4 regions of the Oikeobacillus pervagus genome follow, and region 1 is predicted to be linked to each of the others. Evidence: predicted binding sites of a transcription regulator. Region 1 holds the regulator's gene; each other region holds the start of a gene.
The links. The regulator LexA, encoded in region 1, represses DNA repair genes until DNA is damaged. The targets are predictions, from matches to a motif close to CGAACATATGTTCG.

Region 1 (3,202 bases):
ATCCTTTCCTTTCACTATTTACATTCTTAATATTATAGTTCTTTTCGTATTTATACAATATATAATGAACAATATAAGAACTTACTGTTTGGTTTCTATAATTTATATGGCTTCCTTCATTTTTGCTATTATTCAGAGTCATTAAAAAATCGTATCGTTTCAAAAAGTGAAACAGACAAGATATGGATTGAATCATCTATTAATGGAGCTTTTTATTGTTTTGAATCTGTTTAAGTTTTTCAGGAGTGACGTCATTTCCATTTGGATCCATAACACGAACATTTTCTATTGTTTTGCGTGCAGATTTCCTAAATGCTTCTAAGTATTCTTTTCGAAGTTTGGACTGTTCTTTCGCTTCTGCTTCTGTTAAGCCAGAAGCTTTTGCTTTTTTGGCTAATTCATTAATTCTTGCAATTTTATTAGGTGAAAGCATGCTTGTTCTCCTTTTCTATTCTATTTATAATATTGGTCATCATACTAGAAAAGCAATAAAATGACAAGATTCATGAATTCAATGTCTTTTCATTGGCATCTATATACTCTTGATATCTGCGATGAACAGTTGCCTTTGAGACATTATACCCAAAACCTCTTAATGTGGCCGCAATTTCTGCAAAGGTTAAATGATTGTCCCTTAACCGAATGATTTCTTCGACAGGTACTTCTTTTCGTTCTCTCCCTGAGTTATGTCCGGCATGTTTTAAGTTTTTCTCAGGACGAAAGCCTTTTTTTACTGCTCGTTTCATTCCCCGTTTTATTTTCAGGTTATGAATTTTCCTTTGATATTCTTCTACTATACTTACGATTTTTAAGACCATTGAATCCGATTCTGAAAGCTGGATCTCCCCATTATGATCGATACTATAAACAGTAACCCCTTCCTTCATAATACAATGTAAAAGGGCGATTTTAGCATTTCCTCTCCCAATTCTTGTTTCATCTTGAATAAAAACCGCTTGAATCTCATCATTTTTCAAAAGATCCAGCATATGTAAAACCCCAGGTCGATCCAGGTCATATCCACTAGCTTGGTCTTTTATGACTTCTTCAATCTGATAATTCTTGCTCTTCGCTAATTGTTGCAATTCTTCTTCTTGGCGTTCTAAAGAAGTCTCTTGAGATTGTTTTGTCGTACTAACACGACAGTAAATAATCGCCTTCATTTCTTTTTACTCCTCTTTCAATGCAATATGATCCTGCATATTTTCTTTCGTCACTTTAATAGGGACGATCAACGTATCCCCTGGTTTAATCGTTTCTGAGTATAAATGGTTCTTTGCTTCTACCCATTCGACAAATTCCTCCGTCTTCATTAAATGCAAATGATGATAATCATCAGCAAGACTCCAGAGTGAATCTCCGTTTTTCACTAGGATGGTTTGATACTCTACTTCTGAATCTAATTGCAATATAACGAACCCCCCAGCCAAAAACATGACACCAACAAATAGAAGTGAAAAAATATGTTTCTTACAAATAGATTTTATCATAAATATCCCTCCGTACGAATATTTGTTCGACTTATTTCTACAAACATCATAATAAGAACGTTTGTTTGTGTCAAGATAAAAATTCGAACTTATGTTTGTATCCGATATGAACTCGTGCTATAATTTACATAACAGACAAATATTAGAGGTGCTGAATATGACAAAATTATCTAAAAGGCAACAAGATATTCTTGATTTTATTAAAGACGAAGTAAGAACAAAGGGATATCCCCCGTCTGTTCGGGAAATTGGCGAAGCGGTTGGATTAGCCTCCAGTTCAACTGTTCATGGACATTTAGCACGTTTGGAAAAAAAGGGACTTATCCGTCGTGACCCCACTAAACCTAGAGCAATTGAAGTTTTAAATTATGAAGAAGATACCATTCCACGGCAAAACATTATGAATGTACCTCTTGTAGGAAAAGTAACAGCTGGACTTCCGATCACTGCCATTGAAAACGTAGAAGAATATTTTCCTCTACCTGAACAATTCGCATCAGCTGATAGTCAAGTATTTATGCTTGAAATTATGGGTGATAGTATGATAGAAGCCGGAATTCTAAATGGTGACTATGTGATTGTTAGACAGCAACACACAGCCTCAAACGGTGATATCGTTGTTGCCATGACAGAAGAGAATGAAGCAACAGTCAAACGTTTTTTCAAGGAAAAAGATTTTATTCGACTTCAACCAGAGAACTTTACAATGGAGCCAATTATTTTACAAAATGTCATCATTTTAGGAAAAGTGATCGGTGTATTTCGACATATCCAATAATATTTACCCCTCAGCTTTCTTGAGGGGGAGATTCTTTACTTTTGCACTTCCTTCGCTTCTTGCCAATAATAATCGGAAATGACTCCACTTAAAGCATCAATGGTTCGATTCAACTCTTCCATATTATTTTCATAACCGCCAACCTCGATGATGACGGAATGAGCTAATAGATCTTGATTGTACACTCCATTCCCTTCTTTACTGCTCTTACCAAATACACCACGGGATATTCCAGGATACTTCTTCTCAAGTTCATGATTCAAAGTCTTAGCAAACTTGAGATTTTCTTCATAATTCGGATGGGACACACCTACAACAAAGAACAGCCGGGCGTATGAAAGCTGATTGATCGTAGTCGTGGTTACCTTTTTTGGCCTTGCATCACGATGAATATCAAACATCATTTGAATACGATCATTTTCCTTTAAAAATGCTTGAACGAACTCCCTCGATACATTGTATGATGATGGATATTTCAGCCCTCTTTTCATTAAGACCCCATAAATATCTGTCGTATCCACAATCGTCTGTATCCCTTTTTCTCTTAAATTATCTGACAATCTTTTTCCTAGTAATGTCACATTTTTGTCGGGGTCATGAGCAAGATTAGGATTTTTTACACCATCTAAAACAGGGAGAAACGATTCCCGATTATGAGAATGATAAATGTAAATCTTTCCTTCTCCCTCTATATTTTGAATATTTTCTTTCTGTTCATGATTACCATCGTGATCTGATTGTGTATTCCTCATTTCATGGTGTGGCGGGGTTTCAATCGGCAAATTAGTAAAATCAGTCCCTCTTCCGGCGACGAATATCGTTGAATTATAATTTTCTAACCCACTAATTTCACTAATCAACAATGACCTTTGATCCTTCAAATTAATACTCGTAATAAACTTTATCACTGCCTCCACGACTGATGTTTTTTGGT
Region 2 (3,202 bases), on a different contig from region 1:
CCAGTTGAAAAGGCATTTACAGGGCATGGGACAGAAGTGAGCAAAATGCACGACTTGATTGATCGTCGACTTGGGCGCCAGCATGAACGAGCTATGAGTGTGAAAGAGATGTTAAAAGATGAACCACGAACGGCTTTTGAGGTGTGTAAACAACTATTTCCGGCTATTTATAAAAAACAACCTGATTTAACGATTTCAGAGTCAGTCGGCCAGCTCGATTACCTTCTTGAACTCGGTGAAATCACAGTTCATCAAAATGATAATGATATATTATATTTTTCTGCTAAGAGGTCATGAAAGTGAATAAGCGTTTAAAAGGGAAAAATATTGTCATTACAGGTGCTTCTGGTGGAATTGGTGAGCAAATGGCTTTAAAAGCTGCACAAAATGGAGCCAATATTGCTCTACTTGCTCGCAGAGAACCAAATTTATTGGCTATTCAACACCGAATTGAACAACAGTTCTCCGTTCGCGTACTTGTGTTTTCTGTTGATATTTCAAAACGAGCGGAAGTAGAGAAGGCTTTCACCGCTATATTTTCCAAGTTGGGATCGGTTGACGTATTAGTTAATAACGCTGGATTCGGCGTGTTTGATGAAGCACATCAAGCAAGTTGGAAAGATATTGAAGGGATGTTTCAAGTGAATGTATTAGGGCTTATTTCCTGTACTCAATTTGTTATCCCTCATATGAAAGAGAGAGGAAGCGGCCATATTATCAATATTGCTTCCCAGGCAGGAAAACTTGCTACTCCGAAATCGAGTGTATATGCTGCTACTAAACACGCAGTATTAGGTTTTACAAATAGTGTTCGAATGGAGCTTTCGCGTGATGGAATTTACGTAACGGCTGTCAATCCAGGTCCCATTGCGACAAACTTTTTTGAGATTGCGGACCAATCTGGTTCTTATGTAAAATCCATACAGAAATTGATGTTAGATCCTGAAAAAGTAGCGTCCACCATTACGAAAGCGATGTTTACGAATAAAAGGGAAATTAATTTGCCTAAGTGGATGAATGTCGGTAGTGTGTTATATGCTTTATTTCCACGGATGGTCGAACGAGTTGGCAAAAAGGCATTTTTTAAAAAATAACAGAAAGAGCGCGGGAGATCTGCGCTTTTTTTATGTCGTAATATATTCATACACGACATCTTCTATAATTTCAAAAATCTCCCCTTCATGATTCATATATCGTTTCATAATTTCGTTATATAAACTTGTATAATCTTCCTTTTCCTCTATTAAATCCACCCGATGATATTGGAGTAAACTTTGTTGGATCATTTTTTGTATGAGTTTCCTTTCCATCACATTTTCACCTCAAGACTATTATAATGATTTATCGTTATATTCATAGCCTTTTACTTTGAAATGGAAGATAATGAATTCCCAACCATTTAAAACAAGTTGAAATCGAACGAATATTCGCCTACAATAGTGAATATAATAGGAACAAATGTTCTTAATTGAGGAGTGAAAGCAATGGCTGCTGATTACAGTCAGCTTCCGAATGATAAGATTTTATGTGTGGATATAAAAAGTTTTTATGCAAGTTGTTCCGCAGTTATGCTCGGATTAGACCCGCTTACCTGTTATTTAGCGGTTGTAGGAGAGAAAGAAAGACCAGGAAGTGTGGTATTAGCTGCTTCTCCAAAAATGAAAAAAGAATTTGGAATTAAAACGGGATCACGCTTGTTTGAAATTCCGAAAGATCCACGAATTCAAATTGCGGAGCCAAACATGTCTACGTATTTACGAGTATCAACTGAAATAACAAAACTCTTTAACCGCTATGTGCCGATGGAGGCGATTCATGTATACAGTGTGGATGAAAGTTTTATAAAAGTGGATGGGGCGTTTCTTTTATGGGGAGATGTAAGAGAGATTGCTGAAAAAATAAAGGACGACATGGAAAGGGAGTTTCAATTACCTTGTGCAATTGGGATTGGTCCTAATATGTTAATGGCGAAACTTTGCCTGGATTTAGAGGCGAAGAAAAAAGGAATTTCAGAATGGACCTACCAAGATATTCCGACGAAATTATGGCCCATTTCCCCTTTGAAAAAAATGTGGGGAATAGGAAGTCGACTAGAAAAAAAGTTGAATCGAATGGGGATTTTTTCAGTCGGCCAGCTGGCGCGTTTCGATTTGGAAAAATTAGAGACGAAATTTGGGGTTATGGGAAACCAATTATATTATCATGCTTGGGGAGTAGATTTATCTACACTTGGGGCACCGATTTTAAAAGGGCAAATCAGTTTTGGCAAAAGCCAGATCCTACTTCGCGATTATAAAGAAGAAGAGGAAATTAAGCATGTTTTATTAGAAATGTGTGAAGAGGTGGCAAGAAGAGCACGCACCCAGAAAAAAGCGGGGAGGACCATTAGTTTAGGGGTCGGTTATAGTCATGAAGATTCTGGGGGAGGATTTAATCGGTCTAAAACAGTGGTGGAACCGACAAATGTGACGATGGATATTTATCGTATTTGCTTGCAGCTATTTCACGAAAATTATATTGGAAAAACGGTTCGCCAACTTTCCATTACCTTATCGAACGTAGTGGATGACCAGAATGTCCAGTTAAGCTTATTCGAACCAAATGGTTGGAAAAAGCGAAAAATCGGCTATGTTGTCGACCATATTCGTCAAAAATATGGGTATAATGCTTTATTACGGGCGATTTCTTATACAGATGCGGGTACAGCACTTCAACGCTCCCATTTAATTGGAGGCCATAAAGGATAATTTTTAAAAATATCCTTTTTATCAAATGTATATAAAGTAGGTGTTTAATGTGATTCGTGACCGCGGGAATATAAAATGGGTTTCGATGATGTTACCAGAACATGTAAAATTACTAAGAGAATATAATGAGAGTTTAAATAAAATTAAAAAACCGGTTCTAGATGAGCAAAAATATGAGGAATTTAATATAGTAGTTTGTGAAGCGATGGAGGAAAACACCACTCTACAATTTACCTATTATCAAAAGGGTGAAAGTAAAAAACTAATCGGCCATATTCATGATGTTAATCTTTTAAAAAACGAATTGCGAATTATCGATTCTTTTGGTCAAAAACATTCTTTGAAATTGGAGGATATCATTGGAATTGGAAAAGATTATAAAGAGGAATCTAATTAGTTTATAACACCGTTTGAAGTGAAACGGCGTTATAAACTAATTGGTTTTACTCTTCAGC
Region 3 (3,202 bases), on a different contig from region 1:
TAAAAATATGAAGTTCGTCTTTTTTATCTTCAATAATTTTTTGAATTAACATATTCAGTCCAACAGTTGAAATATGATATCGACTCATTCCACCTGTTTCTTGAAGAACTTTCCATGCTAAACGGGTTAAACTATATACTTGTGCACGAATCATTCCTCCTAGATTTGGGGTATTAACTAGATCATATTCAGATTGAAAGGTCATTTGATCAGGAACCAGATAAATGATTGGCTTTCCATTCGGCTGCTCAATTAATTTTTGTTTGATTTCATCCATCATTTTTTGCGTTTTACCTTTACCAGAACGCCCTAAAATAAAACGTACAGTCACAAAATCACCTCCAATATTTTCACGCATGAACTTTCGTCTAAGTTCATTATAATAAAGATTGAAAATAGATCCTAATCCTAACAAACTGGAAATAGAGAAAGAACCCAAAATCGCTGGGTTCTCTCTATGCTCCTTGACGCTTCTTGCTTTTTTCAAAAATTCTTACTTCCACTCTCTTCCCAACAACCCAAAAAACAAAAATGACAACAAGGACAATAATGGTGTGTAATGGTTTTTTAAACAGTGATTCAATGTCATATCCGACAAAGCTCAACGTAAAAATCATTACCATTTTCCCCGTGATAACAGCCAACATATATTGGACCATTTTAATATTGGATAGACCAGCCACAATGTTTACCACAGCCGAGGGAGTAAATGGAAAACATAAAAGAATAAAGAGGGGACCAAAACCATGACGATCCACCCAATTCATCAATTTCTTTACTTGTGGATGATTATGTAAAAAACGTAGGGCCCTTCCTTTTCCATATCGACGAACAATTAAAAAGACGATCAAAGCTCCACTTACCGCTCCAATCCAAGAAAATAAAAAACCAAACCCAAGACCAAACGCATTCGCATTCGCCATGACAAATAAAAATAATGGTAAAAACGGCAAGAACGCTTCAAGCATCGGCAATAATATTCCTGGCAGCGGCCCAAATGCCCTATACTGTTGAATTAAAACCATTATATTTTCGAGAGTGAACCACTCTTTCAGCGTATTAAAATCCATAAATGTTTGTTTCCTCTCATTATTAGCTATTCCATACTATTATCTGCTCTTTATTTTAACATAATCATTTCTAATCTTTTACATAAAAGTTTATCATATAATGTTCATTTCCTTTTCACCTTTATGATAAGAATGATTCGAAAAGACGAAGATTTCACCTTTAAGATCCTTGCCATCTGTTACTAGACGAAAAAAATGGAAACACTTGCATATAGATAGGAATATGATTAAAATGTGAACATATGTTCTGTGCAAAGTAAAACTTCATTTAGTAGGGGTTTTCTTCATCCCCCACTGAATGTTAGTTGAACTTATCGGACCTTTAGGAGCAGTGAGCCCCCACCTATCTTCTTTGTTTCTAAATCATTTTGAGGTGGAGGTTTTACTGTCCGTTAAGGCGGGATAAATTCCTTATGAAAGGAACAGTATTCATGACTAGAATCCCAACGAATGATCGAGATCTTCTGGAAAAAGCGATTTATTTGCCGATGCTACTAATCATCTTAAATCGTGACTACACACTAATCAAAAATAGTCCATTTAAATTACCAAAACCTTATTTAACTTGGCTTTCTGAAACGATGAAAGCCGTTCAGCATGACCTAGCTCATGTCAAAACCCTAATGAGGAAACGCCGCATGAAAGTCGAGAAGTTGGATTCGGATGATTCCTTTACCATGTATTTATTTCATTATAAAGGATATGTAGAACAACATAATTATTTCAATCCAAGGCTTCGCAATAAAGTAGAAGAACTATTAAGATTTTATTTATATGAACGTTTTCAACTCCCAACAAATGGGGAGAAAACTAGGCAAAAAAAATGATGGGCAAGGTTCAATCCTGTTTCATCACAATAAAAAGCGTGAAAAGATTCACGCTTTTTTCAGAACAAATGTAAAGGTGATCCACAGTTCTAAAGGCTTCCTAAACAACAATGAACCCCCTGTTAATCAATGGCATATGGCTGACTCGATTCAGATGCTTTCTTTGCATTTTTGATGAGGATTCTTTCACGAAATGGCTTTTCCATATTTTTAATTTGTTGTTCAAACTTTACGCGAAGTCTTGCTGTTCTGCCTAATTGACTTTCAAATGAACTTGAAGAAATAGGAATCGTAACTGTTTGATTATTATGGAATAACACTTCTGTATCATAGGAATTGATGCAAGTATGTGCCACGATATGTTCATGTGAAATCCACATACAGTCAATCTTTGTTGGTGATAAAGTGGGAAATAGATAAATGGAGGTGTGTGGATCAATGATGATGGGCGCTTTATGCGTTACTCCTATTAATCTTTTCGTTCCATCTCTCCTGCCTTGGTATGAGGAGCCAAAGTATTCACAGCTTTTCTTCACTAATTCCAATGGTTTAAACGGAGAGATGTACTCATCATGGAGCTCATAAATTTTCGAATAAACCCTTGAACCATATTGAAAGGGCATGATGATCATTGTATATGGATTGATTTCATATTCTTCAACAATGCGTCTTTTTTCCTCCATTGTGTTCTCCTTTCCAGGTATTTCGACACTATCATAGCATCTTTTTATCTATTTGTCTGTAAATATATTGGAAATTTGGGCAATTTTATGTACTATTTGTTACTTTTCTAAAAATTATAAATTTTCAGTTGAATTTTCCGGAAAAGTCCCATATAATATAAAAAAGGCATTCGAGGTGATCGTAAATGGAAAAGAAAAAGTCTTATGCTGAGATGATGAAGTCTAGAACGATTCCCCGTAAACAAGATTTAACAATCACTGATGTTTATATTGATATGCTTTTGAATGAAATTTTGTTAAACCAAGAGAAAAGACAATTAATGATGGCAATTGATCAAGCCCTAGATGAGGGTGATCGCGACTCCTTTCAAGAACTAACCACTAAATTGATCCAACTCCAGGAACGTTTTGGAATGTAAGAAGCACTATCTTATCTATATTCAAATGATTAAAAAAGTTTCCTCTAAATTAAAAACCTTACTAAATTTATTACCCCCAAAATCATTTCATCCCGTATCTGGTGGATACGGGAACCTTTTTGAGTCACATCTTTCCAAGTGAAAATCCCTTATTAAAAAAATCATAAAAAGGGACAGCCGACCTTTAAGAAGACGGTTGTTCC
Region 4 (3,202 bases), on a different contig from region 1:
GAATTAGAGAACGCTCCGAACGCAAGAAACCTTCCTTATCCGCATCTAAAATCGCCACTAATGAGACTTCAGGAATATCTAAACCTTCTCTTAATAAGTTAATTCCTACTAAAACGTCATATTTCCCCAATCTAAGATCACGAATAATCTCAATCCGTTCAAGCGTTTTGACTTCAGAATGTAAATATTGAACCTTGATGCCGATTTCTTTTAAATAATCCGTTAGATCCTCTGACATTTTCTTCGTTAAAGTCGTGATGAGAACCCGCTCGTTTTTCTCGATTCGCTCCTGAATTTCTCCAAGTAGATCATCAATTTGACCTTCAATTGGTCGGACGTCAATTTGCGGATCTAATAAGCCCGTAGGTCGAATAATTTGCTCCACCATTTCAGGAGAATGCTCAAGTTCATAAGGACCAGGTGTCGCGGATACGCAAACTATTTGATGAATATGTTTCTCAAATTCTTCAAACTTTAATGGCCGATTATCCATTGCGGAAGGAAGCCGAAAACCATGATCGACTAGTACTTTTTTTCGTGCTTGGTCCCCATTATACATTCCACGTACTTGCGGGATCGTTACATGTGATTCATCCACAACCATTAAAAAATCATCTGGAAAATAGTCTAATAATGTATACGGTGTAGAGCCTGGCGGACGTAAGGTTAAATGACGGGAGTAGTTTTCAATTCCCGAACAAAATCCCATCTCCCTCATCATCTCTAAATCATAATTCGTCCTTTGTTCAAGTCTTTGTGCTTCAAGAAGTTTATTTTCTTCTCTTAATACTTTTAACTGCTCCGCTAATTCCTTTTCGATATTTTTAATCGCCTTTTTCATCTTCTCTTCTCTCGTAACGAAGTGGGAGGCTGGGAAAATGGCTACATGCTCACGTTCTCCGATAATTTCACCTGTTAAAGCATCTACCTCACGAATTCTGTCAATCTCATCACCGAAAAATTCAATTCGAATACAATGCTCATCTCGAGAAGCTGGAAAAATTTCAACAACATCTCCCCGTACTCGAAAGGTTCCACGTCGAAAATCAATATCATTTCTCTCATATTGAACATCCACTAATTTACGAAGCAAATCATTTCGCTCCAGTTCCATTCCAACTCTTAATGATACGACGAGTTCCCGATATTCTTCTGGAGACCCCAAACCATATATGCAAGAAACACTAGCAATAATAATGACATCATTCCGTTCAAAAAGGGAAGAGGTAGCGGAGTGTCGAAGCTTATCAATTTCATCATTAATACTGGCATCTTTCTCAATATATGTATCTGTTTGCGGGACATAAGCTTCCGGTTGATAATAATCATAGTAGCTTACGAAATATTCCACTGCATTGTTAGGGAAAAACTCTTTGAATTCACTGTATAATTGGCCAGCTAATGTTTTATTATGGGCGATGATCAATGTGGGTTTATTCACCTCTTTAATCACATTCGATATCGTAAAAGTTTTCCCTGTACCTGTAGCCCCTAAGAGTGTCTGGATTCTCTTTCCTTCTTCAATCCCTTGAACAATCTTTTGAATAGCAGAAGGCTGATCCCCTTGTGGACTATATTTTGAAACAAGCTCAAATTGATTCATCATCCGAACCTCCTATAGATGAATGATTTTCCCGTATATATCTCTACTGTGCATTTTTAGAAATGATCGTTTGCACAAACTCATTCAAAGTCAATTTCTCTTTATTATATCCTCATTTTACCACAAACAATAGCTTTCAAACCATTATTAAGCGAACAAACATTCGAAAAAAATAATCTGGATGTGACCAAATACGCAAGCGCCATAAATATCGGTGTAAGGTATTCGTCATTTTTGACTGAAATAACGGAAAGAAGGGCGAGGTCGTTCACAAGCTGGTGTTCACTCAAATTAGGGGAAATGTAGAAATACGCTAGTGGATAGGCAGTGAAGCTTGAGCAAAAACAACATTTTCTAAGTAGGATCCACAGTTTAAATTTCAGCGTTTTCCGAAACGATAAAAAGCCAATTCGCCTTGTAAATGGACGAATTGACTTTTTCGTTAACGAAACCATTGTTGTAATAACATGATCACTCCTACCAGGAGCGCTACTAACTTACCCGGTCATATTGGGGGTGGTGTTTGTAGATATTCTTCTTCATCCTTCTCTTCCCCCTTTTCCTCTTGTACCGGGTGGTTAGGAGGAATTCCTCAAAGATGATGAGAGCACTTCTTCTTTTCTTTCATTTTATCACCTGTTTTTATCCCTTTTTAATATACAATCAACGATTAAAATAATAAATCAAACCAAATTTTTACGGCTGTTGCTAAAATAAGGATCGCCAGGAACAACTGTAGAAATTTTGTATTGATTTTTTGCCCAGCCTTCGCTCCTAACGGGGAGGCAATTAAGCTTGCAATGACCATAATAATCGCAGGGACTAATAATACCTGTCCTGTCATCACTTTCCCAATCGTAGAACCGATGGAAGAAATCAACGTAATCGCAAGAGAGCTTGCGATTGTCATTCTTGTCGGGATTTCCAATACAACGAGCATAATCGGTACTAACAAAAAGGCCCCTGCAGCTCCTACAATTCCAGCCCCAATCCCGACAACAAAGGCTGATAAAGCGGCAAGCCATTTATTAAATTGAACCTCTTCAATTGGGATGTCATCCAGCCCTTTTTTAGGAATAAACATCATAATAGCCGCAATCGCAGCTAAAACCCCATAAATGATATTAATTCCACCTTCGGACATGATTTTCGAGCCAAATCCCCCAATGAAACTACCGAGTAAAATCGCCACCCCCATATAGATGATGAGTGTTTTATTTAAGTAGCCACTTTTCCGATAGGCCCAAACACCACCAATCGTAGCGAAAAAGACTTGTACTGCACTGATTCCTGAAACCTCATGTGCAGAGAAAGCCACAAATCCAAGCATGGAAGGAATATATAGTAGCATAGGGTATTTAATAATCGATCCGCCAATTCCAACCATTCCGGAAATATAAGAACCGATAAACCCAATGGCAAAGATTAATAAGATAAATCCGAATGAAAACTCCATTCTTTCACCTCATTCCCTTAGAAAGTAGAATGGATATCCCTAATGAAGAATGCTACTATGACAACACCACGGAATAAAGGAAGTGATTCCTAAGGGAAATGATCCTATATTCCGTGGTGAGCTCAGTAACTATACACTTAAGG

Region 2: the regulator LexA is predicted to act here: its motif matches at 1,417-1,430, upstream of J2S13_RS00835 (Y-family DNA polymerase).
Region 3: the regulator LexA is predicted to act here: its motif matches at 1,306-1,319, upstream of J2S13_RS05795 (YhjD family protein).
Region 4: the regulator LexA is predicted to act here: its motif matches at 1,756-1,769, upstream of uvrB (excinuclease ABC subunit UvrB).

The regions. Positions count from the first base shown of each region.
Region 1 covers NZ_JAUSUC010000009.1:39,512-42,713, forward strand. Annotated here, with positions in the region: gene J2S13_RS05205 (DUF896 domain-containing protein) at 200-433, opposite strand; gene J2S13_RS05210 (YneB family resolvase-like protein) at 504-1,163, opposite strand; gene yneA (cell division suppressor protein YneA) at 1,170-1,490, opposite strand; gene lexA (transcriptional repressor LexA) at 1,648-2,268, shown strand; gene spoIIP (stage II sporulation protein P) at 2,304-3,202, opposite strand, start outside.
Region 2 covers NZ_JAUSUC010000001.1:151,802-155,003, reverse strand. Annotated here, with positions in the region: gene J2S13_RS00850 (MBL fold metallo-hydrolase) at 1-297, shown strand, start outside; gene J2S13_RS00845 (SDR family NAD(P)-dependent oxidoreductase) at 294-1,094, shown strand; gene J2S13_RS00840 (YqzH family protein) at 1,125-1,310, opposite strand; gene J2S13_RS00835 (Y-family DNA polymerase) at 1,485-2,747, shown strand; gene J2S13_RS00830 (YolD-like family protein) at 2,797-3,144, shown strand; gene J2S13_RS00825 (CDGSH iron-sulfur domain-containing protein) at 3,191-3,202, opposite strand, start outside.
Region 3 covers NZ_JAUSUC010000010.1:74,443-77,644, reverse strand. Annotated here, with positions in the region: gene addB (helicase-exonuclease AddAB subunit AddB) at 1-331, opposite strand, end outside; gene J2S13_RS05800 (TVP38/TMEM64 family protein) at 456-1,070, opposite strand; gene J2S13_RS05795 (YhjD family protein) at 1,502-1,897, shown strand; gene J2S13_RS05790 (competence protein ComK) at 2,020-2,580, opposite strand; gene J2S13_RS05785 (IDEAL domain-containing protein) at 2,766-2,999, shown strand; gene J2S13_RS05780 (M48 family metallopeptidase) at 3,184-3,202, opposite strand, start outside.
Region 4 covers NZ_JAUSUC010000031.1:5,894-9,095, reverse strand. Annotated here, with positions in the region: gene uvrB (excinuclease ABC subunit UvrB) at 1-1,606, opposite strand, end outside; gene J2S13_RS11625 (sulfite exporter TauE/SafE family protein) at 2,274-3,059, opposite strand.